DNA from 2 places in the Arthrobacter sp. FW306-07-I genome. Region 1 is predicted to be linked to the other one. Evidence: riboswitches for the same ligand, from Rfam matches in the RefSeq annotation. Region 1 holds a riboswitch; the other holds the start of a gene.

Region 1 (7,279 bases):
CGCAGCCCTCATGCTGGCTGTAGGGCTGGGAATCGTAGTCCAGGGACCTGCCTCGGCGGCTCCCTACTGCGGGCTCACCTGGGGCTCGCTGGCGAAATCCGGGCAGGACACCGGTACCGCATCCGTCACCAATGTCCGCACGGGGCGGCACTACTGCTTCGACCGGCTGGTGGTTGACCTCAACGGCCCTGCCGTCGCCTACACCGTTCAGTACGTGCCGCGGATTGAGCAGGAGGGCTCGGGGCTTCCCATTCCGGTGCGGGGTGGTGCGCGCCTGCACATCAGCATCAAGGCGCCCTCCTACGACGAGAACGGCAACGCCACCTACAACCCCGCGGACAGGAACGAACTCAGCAACGTTTCCGGCTACCAGACCTTCCGCCAGGTCGTCTCTGCAGGAAGCTTCGAAGGGTACACCAGCCTGGGCCTGGGCGTCCGCGCCCGCCTTCCGTTCCGGGTCTTCACCCTTGACGGTCCGGGTTCCGGCTCCCGCGTGGTGATCGACGTGGCGCACTATTGGTGACCGATCCGTCGTCGTAAAACCAAAAAGGTGCCGCGCCCCTGACGGGGCACGGCACCTTTTCTGCGCTGTCCTTACTCCGGAACCACGAGGGCGGGAGTATCGCGCTTCAGGGTTTCACCGCGGAAGAAGCCGGGGTGGGTGCGGGACATGACCAGCATGACGACGCCGCCCAGGGCCAGGATGCCGATGCCCAGGATGAACACCAAGCCCACGCCGAAGACCTCCGAACCGCTGCCGAATTCCGGGGCCAGGCTGTCCACGGCGGTCTGGAAGAACACCACGAACAGGCCCACGCCGCCCACCACCGGGCACACCAGCCGGAACAGGAAGTGGCGTGCGCTGTTGAACAGGCTGTGGCGGAAGTACCAGGTGCAGGCAAGCGCTGTGAGGCCGTAGTAGAAGCAGATCATCAGGCCCAGGGCCAGGATGGTGTCGTTCAGGACGTTCTCGCTGACCACGTGCATCACGGCGTAGAAGCCCGCGGAGATGATGCCGGCCGCGATGGTGGCGAAGCCCGGCGTCGCGAACTTCCTGCTGATCCGGCTGAAGGGCTCCGGCAGCGCACCGTAGTGCGCCATGGCCAGCAGGCTCCGGGACGGTGACATGAACGTGGACTGCAGGGATGCAGCGGAGCTGGAGAGTACGGCGAGGGACATCAGGATGGCGAAGGGACCCATGATGGGGGAGGCCAGTGCGGTGAAGATGTTCTCGTGGTTCTCGGCGTTGTTCAGGCCGTTGCCGGTATCGCCAACGCCTGCGAACATCATGGTGGCGATGCTGACCAGGAGGTAGATGGCAAGGACGATGACAGCCGTCAGCGTTCCTGCCACGCCGGCGGTCTTCTTACCGTTGGCCGTCTCCTCGTTGACGGTGAGGCAGACGTCCCAGCCCCAGTAGACGAAGATCGACAGGGAGATGCCCGCGGCAACCTGGCCGAAGGTCTCGATCTTGGTCACGTCGAACCAGTCCCAGCTGAACGGGATGGCCGTTTCAGAGGTGGACCAGTTGGCAAAGGCCAAGCCCACGAACAGGCCCAGGACCAGCAGTTGGAAGCCCACCAGGCTGTACTGCACCAGCTTGGTGGTGTGCATCCCGCGGTAGCTGACCCAGACGGCCAGCGCCACGAAGACGAAGCAGGTGAGCACGTTCAGGGCTTTGTTGTCCGCCAGGTCTGCGAGCTCGGGGGAGCCGGTGAGCTGGGACAGGAAAAGGTAGAAGAAGTCGACGGCGACGCCGGCGAGGTTGGACAGCACGATGATGTTGGCCGCCAGCAGGCCCCAGCCGCCCATCCACCCGATCCATGGCCCGAAGGCCTTGGTCACCCAGGTGAAGGTGGTGCCGCTGTCCGGGGAATCGGCGTTGAGTTCCCGGTAGGAGAGCGAAACCAGGATCATGGGGATGAACCCGATCAGGAAGATGACTGGCAGCTGGAGGCCGGCTTCGTTGACGGTGGGGCCCAGCGCGCTGGTGAGGGTGTAGGCGGGGGCAATGGTCGAAATGCCCAGGACGACGACGGCGAGGAGCCCGAGCTGCCCGCCCTTGAGGCCCTTGTCGCTGAAGCCGTCCGCGGCCGGCGCATGGACATGCGGACCGGACTTGGAAGTGCTGGTGCGGATTGTCTCTGTCATGGCACCACTTTCTGAAAAGGCTGTGAGACGGTCGTCACTATATGAATGGCGTTCATTTAGTATGGGGGTGCCCGGCGTGTGATGCAAGACGCAATATGAATCACATTCGTTTGTGACTCGTTTGCGGAATTAGTAAGCTCGCTGATGAATTGTCGGAAGTGCTGCCGCCGCGGGGTCCGCGGCTGGTAGCGTCTGGCATATTGGACCACTTTGAGGAGGATGCATGAAAGCTTCACCCACACTGACCAACAACCTGCAGGCTGTCCTTGCAGACCTGATTGAGCTCCATGTCCAGGGAAAGCAGGCGCACTGGAACATCGTGGGCACCAACTTCCGCGACCTTCACCTCCAGCTGGACGAGATCGTGGACGCCGCCCGCCAGTTTGCCGACGACACCGCCGAGCGGATGCGGGCCCTGCATGCGCTTCCGGACGGACGCAGCTCCACCGTTGCCGAAACCACCAGCCTGGCCCAGTTCCCTGAAGGGCTGATCAGCACCGAGGATGCCATCGAGCGGATCGTCGCCGCCATGGAGGCGGCCGTGGGCACCATGCGCAAGGTCCATGACGAAGTGGACGAGGAGGACCCCACCTCGGCGGACCTCCTGCATGAGTTCATCGCCCGGCTGGAGCAGTTCGCCTGGATGGTGCAGGCCGAAAACATGAAGCCAACCGCCAAGGTCACGGCTGCCGACTCGAAGTAGCGGGCACTTCACGGGGCGCCCGGTGCCGAGGGGATTCCTCCTCGGCCCCGGGCACTTTCTGTTGCCCGGACCGTTCCAGGCGGCCCGGCGGCACTAGACCGCCTTTGGCGCTTTGCGAAGCACGACGGCGGCGAGGACTGCCGCCGCCGCCATCAGTACCAGCCCAATCGCCGCAGTCACGTGCACCCCGGAATCGAACGCCGCGGCGGCAGCGTCCAGGACCGCTCCAGCGAGCGATGCGGGCAGGAGGTTGGCCGCCTCCACCGCGCCCGCCAGTGTTTCTCCGGCGTTGTGCAGGACAGGCCCGGGCAGTGTGCCCTCCAGGCCTGCCGGCAGCCGAAGGTTTTGCTGGTAGGAGGCTGTCAGGATGGATCCCAGGACAGCTGTCCCCAGCAGTGAGCCCACCTCGTAGCCCGTTTCGGAAATCGCCGCGGCGGCCCCTGACTTTGCCGGCGGGGCGGCACCCAGGATGAGGTCGTTGGAGATGGTCTCCGCCGTGCCCACGCCCAGCGCCAGGACCAGGAGGGCTGCCAGCAGCAGCGACGGGCCGCCGTCGTGGTTTCCGAACGTCACCATGCTGTAGCCTGCAGCGCTGAACGCCAGCCCCGCAGCCACCACGTACCCGGGCCGGACCTTGCGGACCAGCGGCACCACCACCAGGCCTGCCACCACCGTGGCCGCCAGCGCGGGGACCATGGCAACTCCTGCCGCGGAGGGGCTCATTCCTTCGAGGAGCTGCAGGTGCTGGGCAAGGAACAGGATGAACCCGTTGAAGGAAAACAGGGCCAGGATGTTGGCGGCAATGGCCATGCTGAATACCCTGTTGCGGAACAGGGACATGTCCAGCAGCGGGTGCTCCAGGCGCCGCTGCCGCTGCACGAACACCGCCCCCATCGCCAGGCCAAAGGCAATCGCCCCCAGACCTGCTGCGCCCGGCCCTTCCGTGGCAACTGCCTTGATGCCGTACACCACGGGCACCATGACCAGCATGGACAGCAGGATGCTCGGGATGTCCACCTTCCCCGGCGCGGGATCCTTCGACTCCGGGACCAGTGCCGGCGCCAGCACCAGCAGGGGAATCATGAGGGGGACCGCTACAAGGAAGACCGCACCCCACCAAAAGTGCTCCACCAGCCAGCCGCCGAAAATGGGTCCCAGGGCCGCGCCGCCGGAGAATCCCGCAGCCCAGATGGCGACGGCAAGCCGCCGGCGGTTGGGCTCGGGAAAGATGTTGCGGATCAGCGACAGCGTGGACGGCATCAGCATGGCCCCGAAGAAGCCCAGGGTTGCACGGCCGGCGATCAGCCACTCCGGTGTGGGGGCAAAGGCCGTGGCGGCAGAGATCGCGGCGAAGCCGAGGCTGCCCATGACCAGGAGCCTCCGGCGCCCGATCCGGTCGCCGAGGCTCCCCATGGATACCAGCAGGCCGGCCAGTACCAGGGGATAGGCGTCCACGATCCAGAGCAGCTGCACCCCGGTGGGTTCCAGGGCGCGCGCAATGGCCGGCAGTGCGAAGGTCAGCGCGGTGTTGTCCACGGCGACCAGGAGCACGGGAAACATCAGCAGGGCCAGCGCCAGCCAGTCACGCCACGGCTGCCGCGGGGCGTTCTTGTCCGCGCCTGTGGGTGCGGGGCTGGTGAAAGTCGTCATGAAATAACTATACCGTCCGGACGGTATAGTTTGAAATGGCTGCCGGTTCCGTCTTCCCGCCCGGGGAAGGGCATGATGGGAAGCATGCCCCGAAAGCCTGTAGCCCGCGACGCGGTCCTTGATGCCTTCGAGTCCCTGTTGATCGAGGTGGGGGAGCGCGCTGCCACCCTTGACGCCGTAGCCCGGAAGGCCGGCGTGTCGAAGGGCGGCCTGCTCTACCACTTTCCCAACAAGGAAGCGCTCATTGCCGTGCTGCTGGACCGACTGGAGGGCCTTGCCCGGGAAGACGCCGATGCCATGGCCTCGGCCGATGAAGGCGCGGCGGCATACTTCATCCGTTCCTCGGTGTGGGCGGACACACCGCTGGACAGGGCCATCGTTGCCGCCACCAGGCTTGCCGAGGTGGCGCATGAGGAAACGCGGCGCCGGTTCGCGGCCATCCAGCAGCGCTGGTTGGACGAGATCGCGGCGGATGTCGGTCCGGGGCTGGCGAAGGCAGTTCTCTATATGGGTGACGGCCTCTACTTCAACGCCATGCTGTCGGTGGCCCCCGCGCCGGCGGGGGGAGCGGCCGCTGACGTGGAGGAACTCCTCGCCGCCCTGGAGCGGCTCCGCAGGTAGCATTTGCCATTTGCCGGGAGGGGCGGGCGCGTAGGACAATGGAGAGTTGTGAGGGCCGCCACCGGCCGTCATGGCCCAACAAGTGAATAGCCTTTGATCTGCGGCGGGAGAGTTCTGCCGGAAGCACAGGCAGGCGCCGTAGGAGCAAATCCTCCCCAGGAATCTCGCAGGCCCCTGTACCGCCGCGGCGAGGCGCCTCTGGAAAGCAGCAGGCAGTTGTCCTCCTCCCCTTGGGGAGCGAAAGAACTGCTGTGCTCACCGACGGTGCAAGCGGGTCCTGCCAGGCAGGCACCGCGGAAACTCTCAGGTCCAATACAGAGCGGGGAGGAACCCGAATAGCTGTGGCGTACCCTGCGCCGCCTGAGTAAATGGAGTTCCTTCGTGTCGGTTAGCCCAGCCTCCACCACCTTCGTAGACCGCCATATCGGCGCGCGCCGCCAGTCCGACGTCGACACCATGCTCAAAGCCGTGGGCTACGACACTGTCGACTCCCTGGTGGACACGGCCGTTCCCAAGGTCATCCGCCAGGAAACCGCCCTCCGCCTCCAGGACGCCCTCAGCGAGGTTGAGGTCCTCACGGAACTGCGGAAGCTTGCCGGGAAGAACAAGGCGGCCGTGCAGCTGATCGGCCAGGGGTACTTCGATACCGTCACTCCGCCGGTGATCCGCCGCAACATCCTTGAGTCCCCGGCCTGGTACACCGCTTACACCCCTTACCAGCCGGAGATCTCCCAGGGCCGGCTCGAGGCCCTGCTGAACTTCCAGACCATGGTGCAGGACCTGGTGGGCCTGCCCATCGCCAACGCCTCGCTGCTGGATGAAGCCACCGCCGTGGCCGAGGCCGTGCTCCTGATGCGCCGCGCGAACAAGGCCAAGCCCGCCGCCGACGGCAAGACCGTGCTGGACGCCGACGTCCTGCCCCAGACCCTGGCCATCGTGAAGGGCCGCGCTGAGGCACTGGGCTTCGAGGTGGAGGTCGCCGACCTGTCCCAGGGCCTGCCCGAAGGCGACATCAACGGCATTGTGCTGCAGCAGCCCGGCGTTTCCGGACGCGTCTGGGACCAGTCCGCAGTCATCAGCGCCGCCAAGGAGCGCGGCGCCCTGGTCACGGTGGCAGCGGACCTGCTGGCACTGACCCTGATCACTCCTCCGGGCGAGCAGGGCGCCGACATCGCCGTGGGTTCCGCCCAGCGCTTTGGTGTGCCGCTGTTCTTCGGCGGCCCGCACGCCGCCTACATGGCTGTCCGCAAGGGGCTGGAGCGTTCGCTGCCCGGCCGGCTGGTGGGTGTCTCCAAGGACGACGCCGGTGTTCCCGCCTATCGCCTGGCGCTGCAGACCCGTGAGCAGCACATCCGCCGCGAGAAGGCCACGTCCAACATCTGCACAGCCCAGGCGCTGCTGGCCATCGTCGCGTCCATGTACGCCGTTTACCACGGCCCGGACGGCCTCAAGGCAATTGCCGTAACGGCGCACAGCCACGCCCGTACCCTGGCGGCCTCGCTTACGGCTGCCGGTGTTGAGGTCCTGCACGCGAGCTTCTTCGACACCCTGACGGTCCGCGTCCCCGGCCGCGCTGCCGCCGTCATCGCCGACGCCGAGGCCCGGGGCATTAACCTGCGCAGCATCGACGCCGACACCGTGGGCATCGCCCTTGATGAAACCACGACGCCGGCCATCGTCGCCCAGGTGGGCGACATCTTTGGCGCCACCGTTTCCGGGAGTTCCGTTGGCGGCGGCGAGGGCTTCGGGCTGGAGGCCGCCGTCGAGCGTTCCTCCGACTACCTGCAGCACCCGGTGTTCAACACGCACAGGTCCGAAACCCAGCTGCTGCGCTACATCCGTAAGCTCTCGGACCGTGACCTGGCGCTGGACCGCACCATGATCCCGCTGGGTTCCTGCACCATGAAGCTGAACGCCACGGCCGAGATGGAAGCCATTTCCTGGCCGGAGTTCGCCTCCATCCACCCGTTCGCCCCAGACTCCCAGACGGCCGGCTGGCGTGAACTGATCGCCGACCTTGAAGCGGACCTGACCGCCATCACGGGCTACGACCAGGTGTCCATCCAGCCCAATGCCGGCTCGCAGGGTGAACTCGCTGGTCTGCTGGCGATCCGCGGCTACCACCACTCCCGCGGCGACCAGCAGCGCAACGTC
Region 2 (7,279 bases), 440 kb from region 1:
GGTGACGCCGCGGGCTACCTGGTCCGGACCTACCGCTCGGACATCGCCGGGGTCATCACGGACACCGTGGCGCGTTGGGACGCCGAAGAGACCTCACAGAAGATCGAGCTCCAGGTGGGCAAGGACCTGCAGTTCATCCGCATCAACGGCACCGTGGTGGGGTCTCTTGCGGGCTTGGCAATCTTTACGGTGGCGCAGCTGATTTTTGGGTGACGCATTAGGCCGGGAGCTTTTTCGCGGCGGATAGATACTGCCGCGGCGCACATTCCTGTTCGCGGCGGATATTCGAGGTGCGAGAGGGAACCTGACGGCGGAAATACCTACGACGACGGCACGCCGGCTCGGGTGCTCCGGCTTTACCCGGGCGGGTGTCGGCAGCGGCACAACTCATAATGTCAGACCCTCGATAGATGATTCTTCTATGGGAATCGGCTGTGGTGTCGGGGTGGCTTTGGAGGGTGTTCATGCCTCTGTGGCCGCCCTTGATGCGCTCACTGCCCTTGGTGCGCTGGATGCCATAAGTGCGCTGGAGCGGGAGGATGCGTTCCTGGCCTCCGGGATTGCTGTTGGTTCGGGCGCTGCTCTCGGTTCCGGCGTTGTTATTGGTCCGGGTGTCGATGTGCTGCAGCGGCGGTACGAGATCCGGCTGGAGCGGCTGGAACTCACGGCCCGGTTGGAGGCGCAGCTTGCGGCGATGAAGGCGCGGGATGCAGCGGAGGCGATCGGGTTCCAGCAGGCCATGACTCCCCCTGACGCGTCCATCCAGGACCGCACCTACGCCGAGATGTCCGCGGTGGAGGAGATCGCAGGGGTCCTCACCGTCAGCTCCGCCGCTGCCGGTGCCCTGGTGGAACAGTCCCGGAAAATCTGCTCCCTCCCACCCGTGTTCCAGGCCCTGGCCACCGGCGCCATGTCCTGGCAGCACGCCCGCATCGTCGCGGACGAAACCGAGGGCCTCGATCCGGCCGGCGCTGCCGCGCTGGTGGCCCACTTCTTCGACCCCGACGCACCCCACCCCGCCCGCGGCGCAGCCCCTGGCGAACTCGTCCCCTCCCGGTTCCGGGCCAAAGTCCGCGCCTGGCGCGAACGCCACCACCCCGAGACACTGCAGAAACGCCACGCCAAAGGGGTGGCGGACCGGCGGATGGAATACACCCCGGACCGGGACGGCATGGCCTGGGTCTCGCTCTACCTCCCCGGCGACACCGCCTGCGCCATCTGGAACCGCACCACCGCCACCGCCCGCGGCCTCCAAGGCCCCAACGAACCACGCACCATCACCCAACTCCGCCCCGACATCGCAGCATCCCTGCTCCTTGGATCAGCAAGCGAACCCGGCAAGGTCCCCACCCCGCAGGCCGACGTCCTGGTCATGGTGCCGGTGTTCTCCCTCCTCGGACTCACGGATGAGCCCGCCATGCTCGACGGGCTCGGACCCATCCCGGCGTCCATGGCCCGGAAACTGGTCGCCCACGGGGCGAACTCCTTCTACCGCGTCCTGGTCGACCCGAGGGACGGGGCACCCTTGGAGATCGGCCGGAAGAACTACCGGCTCACCGAAACCATCAAACGCTGGATCAGGATGCGCGACGCCAAATGCACCTTCCCCGGCTGCACCAACCGCACCCCGGACAACGAAACCGACCACCTGCAATCCTGGGAATGTGGCGGACCCACCGGGGCCAGCAACCTGGCACAGCTCTGCCCGAAACACCACCGGCTCAAACACCACACCCAATGGACACCAGACCCGGCAACAGAAGACAGATCACCCGGCTGGACCTCACCCACCGGCCGCCACTACAAACCCGAACACCCAGACCCAGAACCCACGTACTGGCCGCAATGGCTGATGCCCACCGAACTGCGGTCCTCGGACACCCTGAGCCTCGACGCCAGATGTAAGGACGCCAGATGTACGGACGCCAAATGTCACGATGCCGGGTGTATCGATGTCCCCTGTCTCAATATCCGCTGTCTCGAGGCGGGGCCCGAAGACCTCCCGCTATGCGAACCAGACGATGACAGCTTCATAGACCCCGATGACCTGTCGCCGGACGATCCCCTCTGGGCCCAGCTCCTCGCAACCCCGCTCGTACCATCCCGATGACGGAATTCAAGGGTTCGGGCAACATCGTCCATGGGGCTGGAGCAAAGTATGAACGGTTCGGCAGGGCCAGGGAGTCCCGCCGGACATCCCCTACGCGAAGGCCTCAAGCTCCACGCCTGCGGCCTCAAGCCCAGCACGAATACGGGCCGCCAATTCCACTGCGCCTGGACTGCCGCCCTGGAGGCGCAGGGAGTCCGGCCGGACGTTGACCGCCGTCCCGTCCACGGCCACCACTTCCCCTTGCGTTGCCAGTCGAACAGCGCGCTCAACTACCACATCAACGTCGTGCAGGACCGCGTCCTCGTCGGAAAGCGGCACCAAGCTGCCGTCGGCCAGGTACGCGCGGTCCGCGAAGGCCTCGATGAACACCGGGTGCCCGGCCTCCTTTGCCTGCTTCAGCAGCTCGGAGCCCGGGAAGCCCAGGATGGGAAGGCCGGGGTCATAGGCATTAACCGCGGCAACCACGGCGGAGGCCTGTTCGGCGTCGGAAATCAAAGCGTCGTACAGCGCTCCGTGTGCTTTCACGTAGTCCACGGAGGCACCCACGGCATGCGCGACGCCGTCGAGCGCCCCCAATTGGTACAGCACGTCGCCGAACAGCTCGTCGAAGCCCATCCCCAGCGCGCGCTGGCCATAGCCCGCCAGGTCGCGGTAGCCGAGGTGCGCCCCCACAGTGACGTCGAGTTCGTATGCTGCGCGGCAGCTGTCCAGCATGGTGACGGGGTCGCCCGCGTGCAGGCCGCAGGCCACGTTGGCACTGGTGATCAGCTGGAACATGGCCGGGTCGCCTCCTGCCGTCCAGGAGCCGAATGATTGGCCTACGTCAGCGTTGAGATCCAAGTATGTTGCCTTCCAGCGTCAGGTGGTCCGGTGCGGCAGCTGCGGTCAGCTCCCCGGGAATGGTGTCCGGCATCGGCCCGAACGCCTCACGGGCATTCTTGGCCACCGCACGGCCCATCACGAGGTTACCGGCTCCACCCACAACGGCCCCTATGCCGAACGGGAGCGCCCTGCCGAACAGGGCGGTACCCTGCCGCTTGAGCAGGTTCTTTAGGAAGGCGTGCTGGATTCTCTTTCGGACACTGCCGAAGCCCGGACCCACCATCGATTTGGAGAGCACATTGCCCCAATTATTGGCGGCGCTGTTCCCGCTGCCGGAGGCCTGGCCACTCAGCGTTCCCAGCAGGGCGGTACCCTCCTCGCCGAGCATGATGGCCATGACCATGGTGCCAGCCTTCTCCGGGTTGGTGAGGCGGATGCCGTGAAGTTCGGCCAGCGAGGTTGCGTAAAGCGCTGTTGCCTCCAGGAAGCCTACGGTGGCAGCGGCTGAGAGTCCCAGCGACGCCACTGTTCCAACCCCGGGAACGACGGCGGTTGCGCCCACCAGTGCGCCACCTCCGGCGACGGCACGCAAGTAGTCGCGCTCTGCAATGTCTGCCAGTTGCGCGGCGGTGGCATGGGGATGCTTCTTCTGGAGCCGCCGGATGTAGGCAACCACCAGGGGCCGCTGGATCTGTACTGCCTTCAGGAGCATGTTGTGAACGCCGGGCTTGGGCTTGCCGTCAGCGTCAAACATCGCATTGTGGGCGGTTTCCTGTGCGATGCGTAATGCGGGATTGCTGCGCCGGGCCATGGTCACCTTCATTCAATCGACCTGCAGCGGGTTAGCTGCCGTGCACTTTCCATCCTATGTGGATAAACACTAAGCATGCTTAACTTCGCGCGTCCCGTACCTCTGCCCTCCTGGCAACCGCCCGTTAGCTGGCGTCCGCCAGATTATTGAAGGTGAAAACGTGGGCACCCTCCACCACTCCGCCGTCCTCCAGTTGGGTCAGGATCGTCGTGGGCGAGTAAAGACCGCCTTTGAGCAGGCGGCGGCCCAGGGGGCCACGCCGGTTCAGGAGTTTCAGGGATGGGCCCACGCCAATTTTCAGGGCGGCCCGAATCAGCTGCGCCCGGGGAAAGGCGCCGGATACCCCTGCCCACACAGGCAGCCGCACACCTTCCCGGCGCAGCGTTTCGGCGTACCACTGGATGCGGGGAGCCGAGAAGCACAGCTGTGTCACCACCCGCGAGGCCAGATGCTGCTTCTCCAGCAAAGCATCAAGCATGTGCAGTTCAGTTTGGCTCGGATGTCCTTCCGGGTAGCCCGCCACGCCGGCCCGGATCCGGCCACCGGACAGTTCCGCGAGGTCTTCCAGCAGCCGAAGACTGCTGTCGTAGGGCCCGGCCGGTTCCCCTGCGTCACCACCGACGGCGAAAACCTCGGCGATACCGGCATCGTGGCAGTTTCGGACTACACCGGCCAGCTGCGCCCGGCTTTCGATGCTTCGTGCGGCCAGGTGCGGCACAACCTCAAAGCCGAGGTAGGCAAGCTCGATGGCTGTGCGAATGCTTGCCCCTACACCTTCGCGGGGCAAGCAGGACACCGTCAGCGCCGTCCCGGCAGGTACGTGGGCCTGGACGCGGGCGGCAATGCCCTCAGCAGGAATGATTTGAATCTGGACCGGCAGCTCCCGCCTGAAACCGCCGGTGGGTTGGTCGGCAGGCACTGATGCGTCGGATGGTGCCGTAAGGGACTGAGGCGTCATGAGGAACTCCAGGTTCGGCCGGCCACGGGTGGCTCGGCATGGATCGGGTCCCTCCCCGCTCTGTATTGGACCTGAGAGATTCCGCAAACCCAGCCAGGGCCTGCTTGCACCGTCGGTGAGCGCCGCCGGAGCAGCACTGCTTTCCAGAGTCGCCTCGCCGTGACGGTACATGGGCCTGAGAGATTCCTGGGGAGGATTTGCTCCTACGGCGCCTGCCCGGTGATGGCCGGGAGAACTCTCCCGCCACAGCTCGAAAGGCTGTCTTCAGATGTAGTGGTTCAACGGCCGGCGCCCGTCCCGTCACTGGATGGGATGCGGCGCCGGCCGCATGGATGGGCCGGCAATCAGCGCAGAATGACCGTCCGGTTGCCGGACAAAACGATTCGTCCTTCAGCATGCCAGCGCACCGCATTGGTAAGTGCCTTGCATTCAGCGTCGCGGCCAACGGTGACCAGGTCAGAGGCGGAATACGTATGGTCCACCTCGATCACCTGCTGAGAGATGATGGGTCCCTCGTCCAGCTCCGAGTTGACGTAGTGGGCAGTCGCGCCCACCGTTTTGACGCCGCGCTCGTACGCCTGGTGGTAGGGCTTTGCACCCTTGAAGCTGGGCAGGAACGAGTGGTGGATGTTGATGGCCTTGCCACTGAGTCGGGTAGTGGCTTCGTCGCTGAGTACCTGCATGTAGCGGGCCAGCACCACCAGTTCCACGGCGTAGTGGTCTACCAGCTCCAGCAGGCGCTCTTCAGCATCCGCCTTGGTATCCGGGGTCACGGGAATGTGATGGAACGGAACACCGTGCCAGGCGGCAAGGGGTTCCAGGTCCGGGTGGTTGGACACCACGGCGGCAATTCGGACGGGCAACTCGCCACTGCGGGCACGGAACAGGAGGTCGTTGAGGCAGTGGTCGTACTTGGACACCATCACCAGGATGGGCTGCTTGCGGCCATGCCGTTCCAGGCGCCAGTCCATCCGCCATTCCCGGGCCACTTGTTCAAAACCGGAGCGGAGGCGGTCGAGTTCCATCTCTACCTGCGAGGTGACGTGGATGCGCATGAAAAACCGGCCGCTTGCCCTGTCGCCAAACTGCTTGATGTCCACGATGTAGCATTCCTGCTCCAGCAGGTATGCCGCCACCGCCTGGACAATGCCAAGGGCATCCGGGCAATGGAAGGTCAGCACGAATTCCTTGCCGGTTTCGGGAACCATGGCCTGGCGCTGTCCGGCCGCGGCCGTGCCCGCCTGCGATGTGCGGGTTTCCGTGCCGATCACCGCTTGACCCGCTCTTCCCCCACTTCTGCGGCGGCACCCGGACGGGAAGCCTTGCCGGATGCGGCGTCGGCGAAGTCCTGGTCTGCCTGCAGTTCAGCCTGGAACGTGGCAAAACGGGCCTGGTGTGCGGGCCGGCGGCGGAGGACGAACCATGCGGCGCCCAGCAGGATGAACCAGACCGGGGTGACCAGCAGGGCCACCAGGGTGTCTGGCTGGGTGGTGAGGGTCCAGATCACGAAGCCGAAGAAGGCGAAGACCACCCAGACCATGGCAATACCGCCGGGCATCTTGAACTTCGATGCGTCGTGCAGGTGCGGCCGGCGGCGGCGGAAGGCGATGTAGCTGGCCAGGATGATCGACCAGACAAAGACAAAGCAGACAGCGGACACAGTGGTCACCATGTCGAAGGCCTTGCCCACGTCCTGGCCCGCATACATGAGGACGACGCCGGACAGCAGCAGCACGCAGGAGAGGAACAGTGCGTTCTGGGGCACCTTCCGCCGGGACAGTTTGCCAAAGACGTCCGGAGCGTCGCCTTCCTGTGCAAGGCCGAAGACCATGCGTGAGGTTGAGTAGATGCCGGAGTTCGCGGAGGACATTGCGGAGCTCAGCACCACGAGGTTGACCACGGTGGCGGCGGCACCCAGGCCCGCCAGGGAGAACATGGCGATGAATGGGCTGTGGCCTGCCCTGAACTCGGTCCAGGGGGTGACAGCCATCAGGATGATGAGGGCACCTACATAGAAGAGCAGCACGCGGATGGGGATGGAGTTGATGGCCTTGGGCAGGTTCCGCTCAGGGTTCTTGGCCTCGGCCGCGGTGGTGCCCACCAGTTCGATGCCCACGAAGGCGAAGACTGCGATCTGGAAGCCGGCCACGAAGCCCATGAACTCGTTCGGGAAGAATCCGCCGTGGCTCCACAGGTTGGTGAAGGTGGCAGGGCCGGCGTCGGACTGGAAACCGGTGAAGATCATGAACAGGCCAACAATGATCAGAGCTGCAATGGCAATGATCTTGATCAGAGCGAACCAGAACTCCGTCTCGCCAAAGGCCTTGACGGTGGTGAGGTTCAGCAGGAGCAGGATGGCCACGGTGGCCAAGCCGGGGATCCACAGGGGCACCCCGGGCCACAGTTCACGGGAGTAGCCCGCGATGGCAATGACATCAGCGATGCCGGTGATGACCCAGCAGAACCAGTAGGTCCAGCCCGTAAAGAAGCCGGCCCAGGGGCCCAGCAGGTCTGCGGCGAAATCGCTGAACGACTTGTAGTTGAGGTTGCTGAGCAGCAGTTCGCCCATGGCACGCAT

The links. Region 1 has a riboswitch for glycine ahead of gcvP (aminomethyl-transferring glycine dehydrogenase). Riboswitches for the same ligand answer to the same signal wherever they lie in the genome.
Region 2: linked by a shared signal. The riboswitch ahead of LFT46_RS01885 (methylenetetrahydrofolate reductase) and the one ahead of gcvP (aminomethyl-transferring glycine dehydrogenase) in region 1 are both predicted to bind glycine.

The regions. Positions count from the first base shown of each region.
Region 1 covers NZ_CP084550.1:828,636-835,914, forward strand. The annotation lists gene LFT46_RS03920 (AMIN-like domain-containing (lipo)protein) at 1-523, shown strand, start outside; gene LFT46_RS03925 (APC family permease) at 595-2,151, opposite strand; gene LFT46_RS03930 (Dps family protein) at 2,375-2,854, shown strand; gene LFT46_RS03935 (MFS transporter) at 2,948-4,504, opposite strand; gene LFT46_RS03940 (TetR/AcrR family transcriptional regulator) at 4,589-5,125, shown strand; glycine riboswitch at 5,220-5,317, shown strand; gene gcvP (aminomethyl-transferring glycine dehydrogenase) at 5,507-7,279, shown strand, end outside.
Region 2 covers NZ_CP084550.1:388,507-395,785, reverse strand. The annotation lists gene LFT46_RS01905 (DUF445 domain-containing protein) at 1-213, shown strand, start outside; gene LFT46_RS01900 (HNH endonuclease signature motif containing protein) at 422-2,110, shown strand; gene LFT46_RS01895 (LamB/YcsF family protein) at 2,201-2,950, opposite strand; gene LFT46_RS01890 (hypothetical protein) at 2,934-3,743, opposite strand; gene LFT46_RS01885 (methylenetetrahydrofolate reductase) at 3,868-4,701, opposite strand; glycine riboswitch at 4,855-4,954, opposite strand; gene purU (formyltetrahydrofolate deformylase) at 5,046-5,972, opposite strand; gene cycA (D-serine/D-alanine/glycine transporter) at 5,969-7,279, opposite strand, start outside.